2 regions of the Lysinibacillus phoenicis genome follow, and region 2 is predicted to be linked to the other one. Evidence: a T-box and tRNA genes for the amino acid it is inferred to sense, from the RefSeq annotation. Region 2 holds a T-box; the other holds one or more tRNA genes.

What was found. The T-box of region 2 lies ahead of leuS (leucine--tRNA ligase). A T-box ahead of a tRNA ligase gene usually reads a tRNA of that ligase, here a tRNA-Leu.
Region 1: it encodes a tRNA-Leu, which carries the amino acid that the T-box ahead of leuS (leucine--tRNA ligase) is inferred to sense. The anticodon was not compared.

What each region holds. Positions count from the first base shown of each region.
Region 1 is NZ_JBDFMP010000002.1:3,513,972-3,523,809, reverse strand. It holds gene ABC382_RS19085 (ABC transporter ATP-binding protein) at 1-598, opposite strand, end outside; gene ABC382_RS19080 (ABC transporter ATP-binding protein) at 609-2,456, opposite strand; gene ABC382_RS19075 (hypothetical protein) at 2,443-2,955, opposite strand; gene ABC382_RS19070 (MauE/DoxX family redox-associated membrane protein) at 2,958-3,449, opposite strand; gene ABC382_RS19065 (hypothetical protein) at 3,446-3,808, opposite strand; gene ABC382_RS19060 (hypothetical protein) at 3,932-4,165, opposite strand; gene ABC382_RS19055 (hypothetical protein) at 4,564-4,803, opposite strand; gene ABC382_RS19050 (asparagine synthase-related protein) at 4,876-6,606, opposite strand; gene ABC382_RS19045 (lasso peptide biosynthesis B2 protein) at 6,603-7,025, opposite strand; gene ABC382_RS19040 (PqqD family protein) at 7,018-7,278, opposite strand; tRNA gene ABC382_RS19035 (tRNA-Leu) at 7,749-7,829, opposite strand; tRNA gene ABC382_RS19030 (tRNA-Cys) at 7,877-7,950, opposite strand; tRNA gene ABC382_RS19025 (tRNA-Gly) at 7,958-8,032, opposite strand; tRNA gene ABC382_RS19020 (tRNA-Gln) at 8,038-8,112, opposite strand; tRNA gene ABC382_RS19015 (tRNA-His) at 8,117-8,192, opposite strand; tRNA gene ABC382_RS19010 (tRNA-His) at 8,228-8,303, opposite strand; tRNA gene ABC382_RS19005 (tRNA-Trp) at 8,316-8,389, opposite strand; tRNA gene ABC382_RS19000 (tRNA-Tyr) at 8,404-8,487, opposite strand; tRNA gene ABC382_RS18995 (tRNA-Thr) at 8,495-8,570, opposite strand; tRNA gene ABC382_RS18990 (tRNA-Phe) at 8,580-8,655, opposite strand; tRNA gene ABC382_RS18985 (tRNA-Asp) at 8,672-8,747, opposite strand; tRNA gene ABC382_RS18980 (tRNA-Met) at 8,751-8,825, opposite strand; tRNA gene ABC382_RS18975 (tRNA-Val) at 8,852-8,927, opposite strand; tRNA gene ABC382_RS18970 (tRNA-Glu) at 8,943-9,017, opposite strand; tRNA gene ABC382_RS18965 (tRNA-Ser) at 9,042-9,133, opposite strand; tRNA gene ABC382_RS18960 (tRNA-Asn) at 9,139-9,215, opposite strand; rRNA gene rrf (5S ribosomal RNA) at 9,232-9,347, opposite strand; rRNA gene ABC382_RS18950 (23S ribosomal RNA) at 9,458-9,838, opposite strand, start outside.
Region 2 is NZ_JBDFMP010000002.1:3,941,715-3,951,552, forward strand. It holds gene mnmM (tRNA 5-(aminomethyl)-2-thiouridylate-methyltransferase MnmM) at 1-493, opposite strand, end outside; gene mnmL (tRNA modification radical SAM protein MnmL/YtqA) at 490-1,446, opposite strand; gene ABC382_RS21290 (MDR family MFS transporter) at 1,681-2,859, shown strand; gene ABC382_RS21295 (ArsR/SmtB family transcription factor) at 3,010-3,357, shown strand; gene ABC382_RS21300 (SulP family inorganic anion transporter) at 3,414-5,156, shown strand; T-box leader at 5,222-5,432, shown strand; gene leuS (leucine--tRNA ligase) at 5,519-7,936, shown strand; gene ABC382_RS21310 (NupC/NupG family nucleoside CNT transporter) at 8,761-9,838, opposite strand, start outside.

The DNA.
Region 1 (9,838 bases), 430 kb from region 2:
TTTGATTCGTTAGATTTTTCAATTGAACAAGTGTTGTTAGAATATCATTAGTTGTATTCACATCTAAGGCCCCTGTCGGCTCATCTGCCAGTAATAATAGCGGATTGGCAATAACGGCTCTTGCGATAGCCACTCTTTGTTTTTGCCCACCAGATAATTCATGTGGTTTCTTTACAGCTAAATCACTAATTGACATTTTTGTTAAAACATCTTTCACCTTTTGCGCAATTTTTTTAGAGTCCTCATCTAGCAAAATTAATGGCAGAGCCACATTATCTGATACCGTCAATTCATCTAATAAGTTGAAATTTTGAAATATAAAACCTATATTTCGTTTTCTAAATTCCGATGCTATCGGTTCTTGAAATTGCTCAATCATCGGTACACCTTGAAAAATTAATTCACCATGCGTAGGTTTGTCTAAAGCAGCTAAAATATTAAGTAATGTACTTTTCCCTGAACCACTCGTACCCATTATTGCTACGATTTCATTTTGGTAAATTTCACAATTGATTGTATCTAGTGCTTGTACCATAAAATCCTTTGACTGAAATTCCTTTGACACATTTTTCATCACTACTAATGGGATTTCTTTCATGTTTTGTGTCTCATGTAGTTTCAACGGTTTCATGAAAATGCTCCTTTCGCTCATACCATTTGGATTGGGCTTGATGCATACGATAAAATAATCCTTTATTATTTATTAATTCATCAAAAGTACCAATTTCCTCAATTTTCCCCTTATCCATTACGATAATCTTATCTGATAATTTCGTGGGTCCGATTCTATGTGTAATCGTAATCGTTGTTTTATCATCTGTCATGCTATCGAATAATTCAAGTGTTTTTAATTCTGAATGAGGATCTAATGACGCTGTAGGTTCATCCAACAAAATCAAACTAACATCCTTCATTAGCGCTCGTCCTAAAGCTATTTTTTGCCATTCTCCCCCAGATAAATCAATCCCTCCATCCATTTCTTTAGATAAATAAGTATCTAAGTCAACATTATGGATTGAAAATTTATGTTCCAATCCTACTTTTCTTATGACATCCCATATTTTCTGGGCATTCTCCATGTCATCTACATTGCCAAAACCAATATTTTCTCTTAACGAATACATATATTTAGGGAATGTTTGAAAAACAACAGCAACTTGTTTGTGTAAACTAGATTTTTCAATGTCGTTCATATTTTCTCCATTTACTAAAATCGTTCCTTCCGTCAAATTGAATAATCCTACTAAACAATGGGCGAGTGTTGTTTTCCCTGAACCGTTTCCACCTACAATCGAAATTTTTTCTCCTCTTCGTATTGAAAAGTTCAATTTTGAAAAAACTGAAATATCAGAATAAGGGTAGTTGAAAGTGCCATTTTTAATATCAATCGTTTCAATAGAATTAATTTCTTCTCTCTTTTCGTCATCAAAATGTTCTATTTTCAACAACTTGATTAATGCATTATTATAAATAGCTGCTTCAAATATAGAAGCTATATGTGCACCAATTTGAGCAAAAATGCCCTGCAAAGTAATTATCGCTGCAGTTAGCGCCACATAGCTCCCTATTGTTAAAGCGTTCTCTACTAGTTGATAAACAAAGAATACAGATACACCTGTATTGATAACTCCTACAAATAGTATCACCACTGCACTATTTTTCAGTTCCCACTTTGTCACTTCAAGTCTCTTGTTCATCGTATAAAAATAAAGTTTTTTCCATTTTTCCAATAAATAATCACTCAATGTATACACTTTAATTTCCTTTAAATAGCTTTTGTCAAAAAAAAGGGATTCTGTATAAGAAAGCTCTCTTTCTTTAAATACAACGTTTTTTTCAACTTTATAATTTTTAAGTTTGCTAAAAAAAACAATGACAACCCCTGGAATTGTTGATAAAAGCACAGTTAAAGGTAATGTCCAATGAATAGCCGTTAAAATCGCAAAAACTGAAAATAACGAAAATACACTTGTAATGATCTGCAAAAATGAATATGTTGTACCTATCCCATTTCCTTCCAACGCTTTGGCTGCCAAATTCACTTGATTGTAAAAAAAGCTAGACTCAAAGTTTTCTAAAGAAACGCTAGTTACTTTTTTGTTTAACATCGCTTTAAATAAATAATTCACTCTTAAAGAAATTTTTCGAAATAGATAATCTTGAATTTTTCCAGATAGTTGTCCAAATAGACTAAGAAACGTTATTGCTACAAGGAGAACTAACACAAATCCCAATTCATTAGGGATTTTCTGCACCACCGTTAATTGATCTATCAACCTTTTCTGTAGCAAAATTTCTAAAGGTAACATAATAGAAGTTATTATGCTTAAAAGAGTTAAAAAAAGAAATATGCCCTTTTGTTCTCTCCAAATATTTTTCAAATAAAAATACTGTGAATAGAAAAAGTCTCTAACAGGTCGATCTTTCTCATGGAATTTTAATTCATTCAACTTCATAGTCATTCACATCCAAAAGATTTTCTAAACTTGCGATTCCTTTCTTCTCTACTATAAAATTATTAGTATTCAAAACAAGATACAATGGAAAAACATCTATTTTTAACTGATTAGATAGAATTTCTTCTTCAATAAAATAAATATATTCATCCTCTAAATAGCTCAGGTTATCCCGATTTTCTATCGTATCCGTTGCTATAAAAATATACTTTTCTTTTTTAACAGGAACTAAAAAATTGAGTTTTGCTAATGTTGCTTTACAAGCAGAACACTGACTATCAATAAATACTAAAGTCTGCACATTAACCTCATTCATAATATCTTGAACTTTAACAGATTCAAATTGTTTGGTCTTTAATGAAATCAACGGAAAAACAGATTTTTCCATCGGTCCCCATTTTTCTACATCTAACACTCGTCTAGTTCTTAATGAAATCAAAATACTAAGGATTAATACACAAGAAATGATGACGAAAGCATAATAGAATTCCGTGTCCATCGTTACACCACCTCTACGTTTCTTCTAATAATTATTAAAGTGATGAACCATAAAAGAACAGGTACAAGATAAAATATATTGCCAAAGTCAAGTATATTCATATTACCTTTATCAAAATACAGTAGTGGCACTATACTGAAAAACATGCATACACTTTGTATTAAGCCACCCAGTCCTGTCTTAGTTGGAATTAAATTGCCGAAACATTTACAGTCCTCTTCTATCTTATTAATAAGTGCATACGAATTAATAATGATAAAGAGTAAGATTAAAGATAAGGCACTAATATAAAGTATAGGGTGAGCATAAATAAACAAACTGACACCTATTACAATTTCAAATAATGGGAATAACAATGCCACTAATGTTATTAAAATATCATTGATAGGAATATACTTTAAAAAAAACTGCTTTGTATTTGAATGTGAGATTAATTTAGAAACCCCAGAAAGTATCAATACTAAAGCAGAACCATAACAAAAAATATAAATCATAGTATCTCTCCTAAAAAAATTAAGAAAATTAATGTGAATTTCACATAATTGAATCCTAAATTTTTTATATTTATATTGATAGGTATGTTTTCAAAACAACCGCAGTTACGTGTCTTTCCTCCTTTAGAAGGTTTAAACAGTAAAAATAGATTGAATAATTGCAACATTACAGCGGTCATACATATGTATACATTCACAAATTGAATTAATAAGGAGATACCTACAAGCACATCTAAACTCACTAAAATGCTTACGAATATCGGAGATATTTTTATTTTTTCATTTATCGCCACATAATAATGATAAATTTTAAAAACTTTATTGAATCCGTTTTTTAGAAAAATCATTGCTACAACCAGATAAACAATAATGATATTCAGTCACCTCATTTTCTTTCAAATCACTTTTAAAATCCTTTAATATACAAGGATTTTAATAGTAAAATACACACAAAATTTTATATCATTTCAAAGAGATTTACCTTATGAGGAAAAATTCATTATATCTTCCCAATAATGTTTTTCACCCATATATAGTAATACTGGAATTTCTTCAATTTGCAATTGATTTAATTTCATCAAATGTTCGACTTTTATCTCGTCATCGTTTTCAAATACCACTTTTATCAAAATAACTTCATTCTTTTTTGAAATTCTACGATAAATAGCATTCAAAACATATAAATTATCAAAAATGTTATTTTCATCCGAAATCAAATATGTTCTTTCCTTATCCAGTACATCTATTTGCTCAATCTGTATAAATCTCCGCTGAAAATCAATGCAGTTTCTTAATTTTGTCAAATTATAAAAAAAGAAAATCAAAAATACAATCACGAAAATTAGTATCATACCTTATTTATCAGTTAGAAAAATATGAAAACGTTCATTTCACATTTTGTAGGAGTATTGTGCTATTACTATAGGGCAAATTTAGTTTTTGTATTTATTTTCTGCTAAAGAACCATAATGATTCATCATACCTGACTCTTCACCAAAACCTGTTCTTGACTATACATTCCTGTTACAACTTTTATGTAATAAAAAAGTAGAACATTAATTACAGTTAACATCGAAATAAAATAAACTAGTTTTGGTATTAACCTATTTATAGGTTAGCAGTCATCTTTTTCTGCAGAACAACTAACCGTTTCAGTCTTACAAACATAACATATATTTACAACTCCAGAACCATAACATGGTTCGGTTCTATATTTACGTCTTCTATAACTACCTTTTACAGCACCTGTTTCATCAAAAAATGGCAATTCTTTACCCCAGCCACATTGACCTTTAATGATTTCCGAACTATTTCCACTATCTAAAAGCATTGGTTTGCTATATGTCATTAACATAATTATTTCCTCCTGTAACCCTTAGAAATAGCACAATATACCTACACTAACAACCTCCTTATTAATATTGATTCATTTCACTTCTTGCATAATCCATACTTCAATGGAGAACAGTAATAAAAAAGCTTCATCTATCAACAAACCATTTCTCCACTTATATAAATTTTCTTCCCAAAACTCTTCTGAACAAAGACCTAACTTTGAGACAACTAAAGGGGACTTTACATTAGAATAAATTGAATTCCAATTTTTCCTTATACTCTTTAATGTATGAGCAATGTGTGATGTTTTATTTATACGCAGTCGAATACTGTCAGGTAACTTATTTTTCTGAGAGTCTCTTAAAATTTTTTTCGTGTAGAAAGGATCAAAGAGAATATGACTAGGGATTTTAATCATAAAAGAAATTAATTCCCTATCTAAAAAAGGATGTTTTATATCCGCACCATAAAAGCCACCTATCGCCCTATCCATATAATGATTGGCTTTTGCATTTAACATTTGATAAAATAAATTTCTAGCATGATTCCGTTTATTTTTAGTGGCTCTACTAAAAGGATGTGGTTGAATGATGTACTCACGTAATCCTTTAAAAGCAGACATATTTGTATACATACAATATTTAGTTAAATCGCCGAACATATCCTTTATTTTTCCTTCTCTAACGTAATCTCTTAATAAATACGGCGGATTCGTTAAAAGTTGGTCACCACCATAACCTGTTAGGATACTATATGTATTATTGTTTACACTTGACTCTATTAAGGGAGAAATAAATTCACATGTAGGAGCAGTAGCATACGGTTCGTCAAAACGTAATATATTATTCCGAAGATCTTCATACATCAATACTGAATCATAATTTAGAAAAGTACCTTTAGAATTATATTGTTCTAATAATTCCGTTATATATGCACTTTCATCGCATTCCTTTAATTCATCAAAAACAACGCTTACCGAATTAATTTCTCCGTATCTTTGCCCCAATCGTTTTGACACATTAAAAATAGTAGTTGAATCTAAGCCACCGCTTAATAACACCGTATTTCGCTTGCTTTTGTGTACTCTCCTCAAAACTGCTTTGTTCAAAATACTTTCGAATTCTTCAATTAACGCTTCCCGATTAATAGTTGTCTCCTTCACCATCCATTTATCAGAAAATAATTCATCATAATTCACATACTTTATTAGGTTAATTTCCTTATTTTCATAAACAAACATATTCCCACTCGGTAAACGCAAGATGTCTTTATATGGCGTTAAATAGGAATCAACAATTCCATTTGCATTTAGATATTCTTGAAAGTAAACACCGTTCAACTCAGGTGTATTTAGATAACTTTTCAATAGAAAGATATCGCTCGCAACTACTAATTTTGTATCGGTTTTTAAATAAAAGAGCCTTTTTACCCCCAAGGTATCTCTACAAGCCATTAATGTAAAATTCTTTTTATCAAATAGAACAAATGAAAATTCGCCATCTAAACGCTTCACAAAATCCAAACCAAAAGTGTTATAAAGGGAAATTAAATTAGTGAGTAATTCTTGTTCTGTCCAATCAACATTTTCATATACACCATGATTCAAAATATTGTATATCACAATGTCTCCCACTATTAACACATCATTATTTTCAAAAAACACATATGGGGTCGTATTTTGAGCATATGCTGCTTTCAAAACAAAGTTCTGTGAAGATGTGTTGAAATAATTTACTTTTGATTTACTGTTGATCTTAAGATGTCCATTATCATTTATTTCACATTCCGAATTATTAATAAATTCAAATAAGTACCAATTCAACTAGGTTCAACTTCCTTCATATACGAGTTAGAATCTATAATTACTTTCAATGAATCAATATTTTCCATTTCTTCAAACAAATTGTGTCCCTGATACCGAATCCATGCATGTGCCTCTAACGGAAATTTTTTTATCCCTATTACCATGTTTACTGGTATACCATACTTAGATTGAAGTATCTTATAACCAATTAAAGTTTTGTGTATACAATCCGCTTTCCTAGGATACCAACAGCAAACATGGTCTAAAAGAATAAACCATTCCAAAATCTCTTCAGAGTTCTCCTCAGTCAAAGCCTCATTAGAACCATTTATAGAATATTTATTTATATAGCTTCTAAAGACTTTATCAAAACCTTTTCTTCGAATTTGGAAATCTAAAGATATTAATTCTTTGTATAAATATAAAAAATTATACAAATTTAATTAACCCTCCTTTTGACAACGAATTTAAAAATCCATCTAAATCCTTTTGAATAATCAAAATATCTTCATTTGTTTTTTTAGCTATTAATCTGGAAATATCAGAGATTATCGGTGTTCTATCTAACTCTTCCCAAATAAACGAACTAAATTTATCTAGTGCGTAAATTTGATTCGTATAAATATTAATAATCAGATATTCATCCTCTTCTTTATAGGAAAGAAGAAACTTTGATTTTTTTACACGCATCTCTTTACCACTTCCTACTCTTTTACTGTGTGAACAATCTCTAATACTGTTCTTGATTACTACTATACACAGTAATAAGCCCTAGCAGTTTCTTTACTCTTAACATCTTCTTTCTTCCACATAACCGTTTTTTCCCTACTTACTTCATTACGTTTATGATGATATAAACGTAATGAAGTAAAATAATAACTCTTGTGCATATTGATTTTATCCGCATCAATTCCATCAACCTATACATAAATAAAACTGTACGTAGATTGATAACTAACAATCCGCGTACAGTATAAATGTCAACACCAATAGGCTCTTACATATTCGAGAAATCGAAGCTGAGATCGATTTTTCGTTTATCTATCTATTAGTTGAAAACTTGTAATCTCTTAGGAAATACAAAAAGCTCACAAACCTTGATAGTACAAGGTTTGTGAGCTTTCTAAACTTACTAAATGTAACGTATATATACGTAATGATACCGGTGGTCGGGGTCGAACCGACACTCCAAAGGAACACGATTTTGAGTCGTGCGCGTCTGCCAATTCCGCCACACCGGCATAATGGAGATAAAAAAAATCGGATAAACCGATTATCAGATAAAATATGGAGGCGGCAACCGGATTTGAACCGGTGATAAGGGTGTTGCAGACCCGTGCCTTACCACTTGGCTATGCCGCCATCATATTGGAGCGGAAGACGAGGTTCGAACTCGCGACCCCCACCTTGGCAAGGTGGTGTTCTACCACTGAACTACTTCCGCAAAAATGGCTGGGGTACTAGGATTCGAACCTAGGCATGACGGAATCAAAATCCGTTGCCTTACCGCTTGGCTATACCCCAACAATGGGGCGACTGATGGGAATCGAACCCACGAATGCCGGAACCACAATCCGGTGCGTTAACCACTTCGCCACAATCGCCATTGTATTATGATGTTTATTAATTTTATATTTGATGGGGCGACTGATGGGAATCGAACCCACGAATGCCGGAACCACAATCCGGTGCGTTAACCACTTCGCCACAATCGCCATAAAATTAATTGGCAGGGGCAGTAGGAATCGAACCCACACCAAAGGTTTTGGAGACCTCTATTCTACCGTTGAACTATGCCCCTATAGTAAAAAAAACTGGTGGAGGGGGACGGATTCGAACCGCCGAACCCTAAGGAGCGGATTTACAGTCCGCCGCGTTTAGCCACTTCGCTACCCCTCCGGGAAAATGGTGCCGGCTATAGGAATCGAACCCACGACCTACTGATTACAAGTCAGTTGCTCTACCTGCTGAGCTAAACCGGCAAAAAAATATGGTGGGTCAGGACGGAATCGAACCGCCGACACTTAGAGCTTCAATCTAATGCTCTACCAACTGAGCTACTGACCCATATTTAAAAAATAAATGGCGGTCCCGACCGGGATCGAACCGGCGATCTCCTGCGTGACAGGCAGGCATGTTAACCGCTACACCACGGGACCATTTGGTTGCGGGGGCCGGATTTGAACCAACGACCTTCGGGTTATGAGCCCGACGAGCTACCACTGCTCCACCCCGCGATAATACTATGTTGTTATGAAAAATATGGTGGAGGATGACGGGCTCGAACCGCCGACCCTCTGCTTGTAAGGCAGATGCTCTCCCAGCTGAGCTAATCCTCCATCTGGGTATTTAAATGGTGACCCCTACGGGATTCGAACCCGTGTTACCGCCGTGAAAGGGCGGTGTCTTAACCACTTGACCAAGGGGCCTTCGTTTGGAATAAATCAAAGTGCTGGCGGAGAGTAAGGGATTTGAACCCTTGAGACAGTGTTAACCGCCTACACGATTTCCAATCGTGCTCCTTCGGCCACTCGGACAACTCTCCAAGAATGGCTCCGAAGGCAGGACTCGAACCTGCGACAACCTGATTAACAGTCAGGTGCTACTACCAACTGAGCTACTTCGGAATAATTTTAGTATATAGCCTAGCGACGTCCTACTCTCACAGGGGGAAGCCCCCAACTACCATCGGCGCTAAAGAGCTTAACTTCCGTGTTCGGTATGGGAACGGGTGTGACCTCTTTGCCATCATCACTAGACTATTTGAAAGACAATACCTATTATAACATATTTTATCAAAATTACAAGTATATTATAATATTTTATTCTTTCAAAACTGGATAAACGTACATTGACTGCTTCAAACAATTTGGTTAAGTCCTCGATCGATTAGTATTCGTCAGCTCCATGTGTCACCACACTTCCACCTCGAACCTATCTACCTCATCGTCTTTGAGGGATCTTACTTACTTGCGTAATGGGAAATCTCATCTTGAGGGGGGCTTCATGCTTAGATGCTTTCAGCACTTATCCCGTCCACACATAGCTACCCAGCGATGCCTTTGGCAAGACAACTGGTACACCAGCGGTGTGTCCATCCCGGTCCTCTCGTACTAAGGACAGCTCCTCTCAAATTTCCTACGCCCACGACGGATAGGGACCGAACTGTCTCACGACGTTCTGAACCCAGCTCGCGTACCGCTTTAATGGGCGAACAGCCCAACCCTTGGGACCGACTACAGCCCCAGGA
Region 2 (9,838 bases):
CATGTACATATTTTTGTGGAAGCTTACTGACATAGTCAATAACACTATCTCGCTCTTCCTTTCCACCAGGATGACCATGATAAATGACTAGGACAATTAACCCTCCAACTTTCAAAAGCTTTAGCAAATCCTCGATAGCCTGTATTGTAGTAGTTGGTTGGGTAATAATATCATGGTTGCTACCAGGTAAATAGCCAAGATTAAAGATGGCTGCCGCTACTGGCTTGTGTACAAAGTTTGATACTTCCTCATGTCCTTTGTTTAATACAAGAGCGCGGTGCTCTAAACCGTGATCTAATAGACGATGGAGTGTAGCGTCCACTGCCTCCTTTTGAACATCAAAGGCATATACTTGTCCTTTATCTCCGACTAGCTGTGCTAAAAAGAGGGTATCATGGCCATTTCCTGCCGTCGCATCAACCACAGTATCTCCCTCTGCTATACTATCCTTTAATAGCCGCTGGGCATACTGTAAAACACGTTGTAATTTCATTTTGTAACCTCAGCCTTATAAAACTTCCCTTGCCAACTGCCACGACGTTCAAGCTCGGCATCAATACCATTCAACACTTCCCATTTATTGACACTCCACATTGGCCCAATCATTAAATCAATCGGTCCATCGCCTGTAATGCGATGAATAACCATGTCAGGTGGTAAAATTTCTAATTGATCAGCGACTAGCTTTGTGTAAACATCCTGATCTAAAAATTCTAGCATCCCTTTTTCGTATTGCTTTACCATAGGTGTTCCTTTTAATAGGTGAAGTAAGTGGATTTTAATACCTTGGACATCTAGCTTTGCCACTTCTCGTGCGGTTTCCATCATCATGTCATAGTCTTCTAAAGGCAGGCCGTTAATAATATGTGAGCAAACACGTATCCCATGTTTGCGCAATTTTTCAACACCTTCTACATAGGTTGCATAATCATGGGCGCGGTTAATAAGATTGGCAGTTTTTTCATGAACAGTTTGAAGGCCAAGCTCAATCCATAAATACGTACGCTCATTTAATTCAGCTAAGTATTCTACGACATCATCTGGTAAACAGTCCGGACGTGTAGCAATGGACAAACCAACTACACCTTCTTGCGCTAAAGCAGCTTCAAACTTTTCCTTTAAAACTGGCAATGGGGCATGTGTATTAGTATAGGCTTGGAAGTAGGCCATGTATTTGCCGTCTTTCCATTTTTGATGCATTTTATCTCGAATTTCGGCGAATTGGACATCGATTGGATCGACCTTATTGCCTGCAAAATCGCCAGAGCCAGCAGCACTGCAAAATGTACAGCCACCAAAGGCTACTGTGCCGTCACGATTGGGGCAATCAAAGCCTGCGTCTAACGCTACTTTAAACACTTTATGACCAAATTGATCACGTAAATAGCGATTCCATGTATAGTATCTTTTCCCCTCAGAAGGAAAAGGAAAATTCATTTCTGTCATTTATTTCACTCCTCTAACTCTTTATTTTATCATGTGCTTTTCGTTCCGTCATGGGAGAAGGGCTTAATCATACATAGAAGTTTTAAATTGTAACGAAAAAGAGAAGATGGAATATCATTCCTAAGTAAAATATTGTGGAAGACTTGTAAAAAGGGTAAAATTATTTTCCTTGTACTTTTAAGTGTTTCAGCATAAACTAGCTATTTAGAGAAGCGAAATAATGGAGGTCATCATATGCCAAAACGTGTTTGGTTTTTAATAATTGGAATGCTTGTTAACACAACAGGCAACTCTTTTTTATGGCCTTTAAATGCCATTTATATGCATGATTATTTAGGAAAAACGCTTGCGATGGCTGGCTTTGTCTTAATGCTCAATTCTGCTGCTGGGGTACTTGGTAACCTACTAGGAGGTTACTTATTTGATAGAATTGGTGGCTATAAGGCTATAATGTTTGGCATTCTGTTAACGATTGCTTCACTAATTGGTTTAACGATTTGGCACGGTTGGCCACATTATGTGTGGTTTTTAACAATACTCGGCTTTAGTGGGGGCATCGTTTTTCCAAGTATGTTTGCATTAGCTGGTGCTGCATGGCCAGAGGGCGGACGAAAAGCCTTTAATGCCATCTATTTGGCACAGAATGTTGGAGTTGCTGTAGGACCTGCACTTGCAGGTATAGTGGCAGATTATCAATTTGACTATGTTTTTAAAGTAAATTTAGGGATGTATATTTTATTCTTTTTCATTGCGCTATTTACATTTAAGCGTTTAGAGGTAGGGAGTATTGCACCGAAGAGTGTCGTTAGTGAAAGTAAACGAATTGTTAACAAGGCACCATTCTATGCTTTGTTAATTATTAGTGCGTCCTCCGTTTTATGTTGGCTAGCATATTCTCAATGGAGTGCAACGATTTCGTCTTATACCCAAGATTTAGGCTTGGGGTTAAAACAATACAGCTTACTTTGGACAATAAATGGTCTACTTATTGTTTTGGGGCAACCTCTTATTGCGCCTCTTGTAAAACGGTGGGAGCATCATTTAAAACGTCAGTTAGTGTTTGGTGTAACGCTTATTGCCATTTCTTTTGGAATTATTGCCTTTGCAAGTGATTTTAAAATGTTCGGTGCAGCGATGCTTGTTTTAACATTTGGCGAAATGTTTTATACCCCCGCATTGCCAACCATTGCGAATCAACTTGCACCAAAAGGACGACAAGGGTTTTATCAGGGCATAATTAATAGTGCTGCGACTGGGGGACGGATGATTGGGCCATTATTCGGCGGGATAATGGTGGATCAGTTTGGGATGATCCCTCTAGTGTTAACCTTAGTGGTCATTGTGCTGTTGGCTATTATCCCATGTTTAACTTACGATTATCCTTTAAAAAAGAACAATATAGTTGTAGATTAATAATCTAACAAAATAAAAAGAGAGCAAAATCGAGTGTGTATAACACTAGGTTTTGCTCTTTTTTATAGGAGATATTGAAAAATATTGTCAACAGGCTTACAATTATATATATTCAAATATTTGAATATGTAGTGATATGGAGGTTTTTTTATGGAAGAGGGCTTACAACAGTTTAAGGCGGATTTTTTTAAAGCATTAGCACATCCGTTACGTATTAGAATACTTGAACTCCTTGTAGATGGTCAGAAAAGTGTCAACGAGATTCAAGATTGTTTAGAAAAAGAGGGCTCGGCAGTTTCACAGCAATTAAGTGTTTTACGTGCTAAAAATATTGTTTATGGGGTGAAAGAAGGTAAAAAAGTTTACTATTCTTTAAGTGATCCAATGATTGGTGAATTACTCGGAGTGGCAAAGGATATTTTTAATAACCATTTAGTTAATACCATTTCAAGATTAGAAGAAATGACGAGCAATGAAGGTGACGAAGACAATAAGTAAATCAATGATGTTTAAAAATTATGCTTTGCTTATTATTTTGAAGGGAAGATTTATCTATGAAGTCACTGTTTACAGGACGCTTTGAAGGGTATTCAGTTCATCATGTAAAGAAGGATGTAATGTCTGGAATTATTGTTGGGATTGTCGCCATTCCACTCGCCATGTCCTTTGCCATTGCATCTGGTGTGAAACCTGAGTATGGTATTTATACCGCTTGTATTGCTGGTATCCTTATTTCGCTTTTTGGTGGATCTAAATATCAAATTGGTGGGCCCACCGGAGCGTTTGTGCCGGTATTATTAGGAATTGTCCTTACTTATGGCTATGAAGATTTATTACTTGCCGGTTTAATGGCAGGGGTTCTGCTTTGCTTAATGGGTATTTTTAAGCTGGGGTCTTTAATTAAGTTTATTCCTCGCCCTGTAACAGTTGGTTTTACTGCAGGTATAGCTGTTCTTATTTTTACAGGTCAAATTGCCAATTTTTTAGGGCTAACCAATATGGAAAGACATGAATATTTTATGGACAATATACAAGAAATCGTTAAGCAGCTAGGTACGACGAATGTTTATAGTATCTTTACGGCAATCCTTTGTTTACTAACGATTATCATCACACCAAAACTTTTTCCAAAAGTTCCTGGTGCATTAGTTGGAATTGTTGTTTCAACTCTTGTGGCAACGTTCTTCTTTTCAGGACAAGTTTCCACTATTGCAACAGCCTATGGTCAAATTCCTAATTCATTACCTCATTTTGCTTTTCCTCCTATTACGTTGGAACGCTTACAACAGCTTATTGGTCCAGCGTTTGTCATTGCAATGCTAGGAGGCATAGAATCTCTGCTATCTGCTGTCGTTGCAGACGGGATGACAAATAGTAAGCATAACAGCAACCGGGAACTTATTGGGCAAGGGATTGCCAATATCGTGACGCCATTGTTTGGAGGTATACCTGCCACGGGTGCGATTGCACGTACAGCGACCAATATTAAAACAGGCGCAGTTTCTCCTATGTCAGGTATCATCCATGGTGTGTTTGTCTTAGTCACATTATTGTTATTAGCTCCATATGCGTCACACATACCGTTAGCAAGTATGGCTCCTGTGTTAATGGTAGTAGCTTGGAATATGAGTGAACGACACCATTTTTCGCATATTGTGAAGTTAAAATCTGGAGATTCACTTGTATTATTGATTACCTTTTTATTAACTGTCTTTACTAGTCTTACATTAGCAGTCGAAGTAGGGCTAGTCTTGGCTGTGCTTTTATTTGCGAAACGGATGAGTGAAAAGCTTGTTGTCACAAAAGTATTACCCGATCATTCCCTCAAAGGGGAGAAGGTGCAGGCACATGTCGTTCACAAGCAGCATGATTGTCCGCAAATTAGCATGTATACAATTGAAGGTCCACTGTTTTTTGGTGCAGCACAAATGTTTGAACAAACGATTGAAAGCGCGTTACATCAGAAATCAAAAGTTTTGATTTTACGAATGGGGAAAGTGCCCTTTATGGATTCAACTGGTGAAGCATATTTTAGCAATATCATGGATAACTTTATAGCGCAAGGTGGTACTATTTTGTTAACTGGTGTGCAAGGTGATTTAAAGGTAGCCCTGCAGCACAATGGAATCTACGATAAAATAGGCGCGCAACATTTTTATCAGCACACAGGAGAAGCAATTACAAAAGCTATTAGCTATTTGGATGTAAATCAATGCATTGGATGTCAGCATTTTGCTTTTCATGAATGTAAGGATTTATCTAAAACTAAGGAAAAAAAGGAATTAATTGTTCAGTAATGGGTAACCTGTAAACAAAGGCTTGTGCTTTTCAATACTTTCCATTAGAATAAATGCAATATCATGTAAAGACTGTGATGAGGAATAGTAGATTTGTGGTTCTTTTTAGAGAGCTAGCGGTTGGTGAAAGCTAGTAAGAAAGCAAGTTGAACTCGCCTTCTGAGTCTGCCCGCGTGAAATATCGTGTGTCGTTTCTTCCGCGTTAAGGAAGCTTGAGCCGAGTGTAATCACTAATCTGGGTGGTACCGCGGGAGTACAAATTCTCTCGTCCCTTCTTTAAGAATGGGGCGAGTTTTTTTATTTTTTAAATATTTTGTCAATTCTGATGAAGAGCAACATGATCCATCGAAGGAGGAAAAAGAATGAGTTTTAATCATCAACAAATTGAAAAAAAGTGGCAGCAATATTGGGCTGATAATAAAACATTTAAAACTGAAAATGAAACAGCGAAGCCTAAATTTTATGCCCTAGATATGTTCCCATATCCATCTGGCGCTGGACTTCATGTAGGCCATCCAGAAGGATATACAGCAACAGATATCCTTTCACGCTTTAAACGTATGCAAGGCTACAATGTATTACACCCAATGGGCTGGGATGCATTTGGTTTACCAGCTGAGCAATATGCACTTGATACTGGTAATGATCCAGCTGAGTTTACCGCAAAAAATATTGCGACATTCAAGCGTCAAATCCAAGAGCTAGGCTTTAGCTATGATTGGGATCGCGAAATTAACACAACGGACCCTAACTATTATAAATGGACACAATGGATTTTTATCCAACTTTATAAAAAAGGTTTAGCTTATGTCGATGAAGTGGCTGTGAACTGGTGTCCAGCACTTGGTACTGTATTGGCGAATGAAGAGGTAATTGATGGGAAATCAGAACGTGGAGGGCATCCAGTAGAACGTCGACCAATGAAACAATGGATGCTAAAAATTACGGCATATGCAGACCGTTTAATTGATGACTTAGAGGAAGTAGATTGGCCAGAGTCTATTAAAGATATGCAACGTAACTGGATTGGTCGTTCAGAAGGGGCAGAAGTAACATTTGATATTGATGGTACAGATCAAAACTTCACGGTATTTACAACACGTCCTGATACATTATTTGGTGCTACATACTGTGTGCTTGCACCTGAACATAAATTAGTAGAACAGATTACTACTGCTGAACAACGCCAAGCTGTCGAGGATTATTTAGAAAAGGTCAAAATGAAATCTGACCTTGAGCGTACAGATTTAGCGAAAGAGAAAACAGGTGTATTTACAGGAGCCTATGCAGTGAATCCGATTAACGGTAAAAAAGTACCGATTTGGATTGCTGATTATGTACTAGTGTCTTACGGTACAGGTGCTATTATGGCGGTTCCAGCCCATGATGAACGCGACTATGAATTTGCAACAGCGTTCGGCTTAGACATTGTACCTGTCCTTGAAGGCGGAGACATCAGCAAAGAAGCATTTACTGGTGATGGTCCACATATTAACTCGGACTTCCTAAATGGTTTAAACAAAGTAGATGGCATCGCGAAAGCAATCGAATGGTTAGAGCAAAAAGGCGTAGGGGAGAAGAAAATCTCTTATCGTCTACGTGACTGGTTATTCTCTCGTCAACGTTACTGGGGTGAACCGATTCCAATGATTCATTGGGAAGATGGCACGATCACACCTGTTCCAGAAGAGGAACTACCATTAATGCTTCCGAAAACAGATAATATCCGTCCATCGGGTACTGGTGAATCACCATTGGCAAATATTGCAGAATGGGTGAATGTTGTAGATCCAGAGACAGGCAAAAAAGGCCGTCGTGAAACAAATACAATGCCACAGTGGGCAGGCTCTAGCTGGTACTTCTTACGCTATATCGATCCTACAAATACAGAAGCGATTGCTGATCCAGAATTACTAAAACGCTGGTTACCAGTTGATATTTATATTGGTGGGGCTGAGCATGCTGTACTACATTTACTATACGCTCGCTTCTGGCATAAAGTGTTATATGATTTAGGTGTTGTTCATACGAAAGAGCCGTTCCAAAAATTATTTAACCAAGGTATGATTCTTGGTGAAGGTAATGAAAAAATGTCTAAATCTAAAGGGAATGTTGTAAACCCAGATGAAATCATCGATTCGCATGGGGCAGATACATTACGTTTATATGAAATGTTTATGGGACCACTTGAGGCTTCTGTTGCATGGTCTACAAATGGCTTAGACGGCGCACGACGCTTCTTAGACCGTATCTGGCGTCTATTTGTCAATGAAGAGGATGGAACAATCTCTGCTAAAATTCAAGTATCTAACGATCAAACACTTGAAAAAGCTTATCACCAAACAGTGAAAAAAGTGACAGAGGATTATGAAGGCATCCGCTTTAATACAGCTATTTCACAAATGATGGTATTTATCAACGATTGCTATAAAGTTGATGTGATCCCAACAGCCTATGCGGAAGGTTTTGTTAAAATGCTAGCACCAATCGCTCCACATATTGCTGAAGAATTATGGCAGCTATTAGGTAATGAAGGAACAATTTCTTATGCGCAATGGCCAACGTATGATGAAGCTAAGCTTGTGGATGATGAAGTAGAAGTAGCAGTGCAAGTTGCGGGTAAAGTACGTGCTAAAATCGTCGTAGCAAAAGATGCTTCAAAAGAGGACATCGAAAAAGTGGCGTTGGCTGATGAAAAAGTACAAGAATATATGGCAGGAAAGAGCTTAGTAAAAGTCATCGTTATTCCAGGCAAACTTGTCAATATTGTCGTTAAATAAAGAGACATAAATTAAAATGTGCATTACTAAAACATAGTTATCAATACCTAAATAAAAAAATAAATCAAAGGACAAAACATATTTTATATGACTAATATGTTTTGTCCTTTTTAAATTAGTATAACGAAATACTAAAGAAACCTTCAGGTTCGGTCCATCCTTCTCATTTATAACGATTAAACGGAATTCTTTTAACACTTTTGTATTTTTTAAATGGACAGGTACAGTAAATCCAGATCCTTTCTGGATAGGTTCTCAATGTTAATTATTAGAAAAGGAGAATAGTTTTGTTATCTATAGTTCCTATTATTCTTTTTGGTATTTCACTTACCCCTTTGTATTGTACTATTTCTTAGAATGAATCGAATCAAAGAACGTAAAGAGAAATTACCTCTAATAATTCTATTTAGTTTCACTCTACTTAGTTTTTTAGTGCTATTGTATTTTTGGCTTTTTCATTAAATAACATCGTTAAATTTTTTGAAGTGAAGGAATGGATAGATCCCATTCAAGAGCAGAATCATTTGAATCAGTCTATTATTCAGAACGATGAAAAACTGAAAGAACACTCATCTGTTTAAGAGTTAAAACAAATGAGTGTTTTTTTAATTTGATAAGTGTTGGGCATGAACGCCTTTAATTGGGCAAAGCGGTCATATTCAGTCATTCTTAGCACCTAACTTTCTTTTCATCCTTTCTTGTCTACATCTTGCAAATGTCGTTGTTTTGATGTGCAACCCATAGCGATTACGAAGATACAATACAGAAAAACTGCACCCAACTAACCGAGTCGAGTGCAGTTCAAAAATAGTCCCATATTCAGTTTAAATAATCAATCCAACAATAATAGCTGTTAGGATACTTACAAGTGTAGCGCCGTACAACAACTTTAAGCCAAATCGTGCAACAACATTTCCTTGTCTTTCGTTCAACCCTTTCACTGCCCCGGAAATAATACCAATGGATGAAAAGTTGGCAAAGGATACAAGGAATACAGAAATAATGCCCAGTGTACGTTCACTCATGGACGCTGAGACGTCACCAAGATTGATCATGGCAACGAATTCATTCGTTACTAATTTAGTTGCCATAATGCCGCCAGCAGAAACAGCATCTTTCCATGGGATCCCCATTAAGAAGGCGATTGGTGCAAAGATATAGCCTAATATTTCTTGGAAAGAGATGCCGATAATCATATCAAATAGTGAATTGATTAAATCCATTAAAGCTACGAAACCAATAAGCATGGCACCAACAATGATGGCTACTTTAAAGCCATCCATAATATATTCTCCAATCATTTGGAAGAAGGCTTGCTTATGCTCATCTTCAATCGTTAAGATATCTTCCTTTTCATCTACAGTATAAGGATTAATGATGGACACAATGATAAAGCCCCCAAATAGATTCAGGACTATGGCCGTTACAACATATTTAGGCTCAATCATTGTCATGTAGGCTCCAACAACTGACATCGAAACGGTAGACATAGCTGATGCACATAAAGTATACATACGATGAGGGGCAATCTTATCTAATTGTTTTTTGACCGTTATGAATACTTCGGATTGTCCTACCATAGCAGAAGCAACGGCATTATAGGACTCTAATTTTCCCATACCACTGACTTTGCTTAAAAATAATCCTATCCATTTCATAAATAAGGGAAGTATTCTAAAGTGTTGTAAAATCCCGATCAAGACTGAAATAAAGATAATCGGTAATAATACTGTTAAAAAGAATGGTGATTCTCCTTCATTTGCTAAACCACCAAAAACAAATGATATACCTGCATTGGCATATGATAATAAATGATCAAATACTTTTGTGATTCCTTTGATTAGAACATAACCAACTGTTGTATTGAGTAGTAAAGCTGCCAATAAAAATTGGATGATTAAC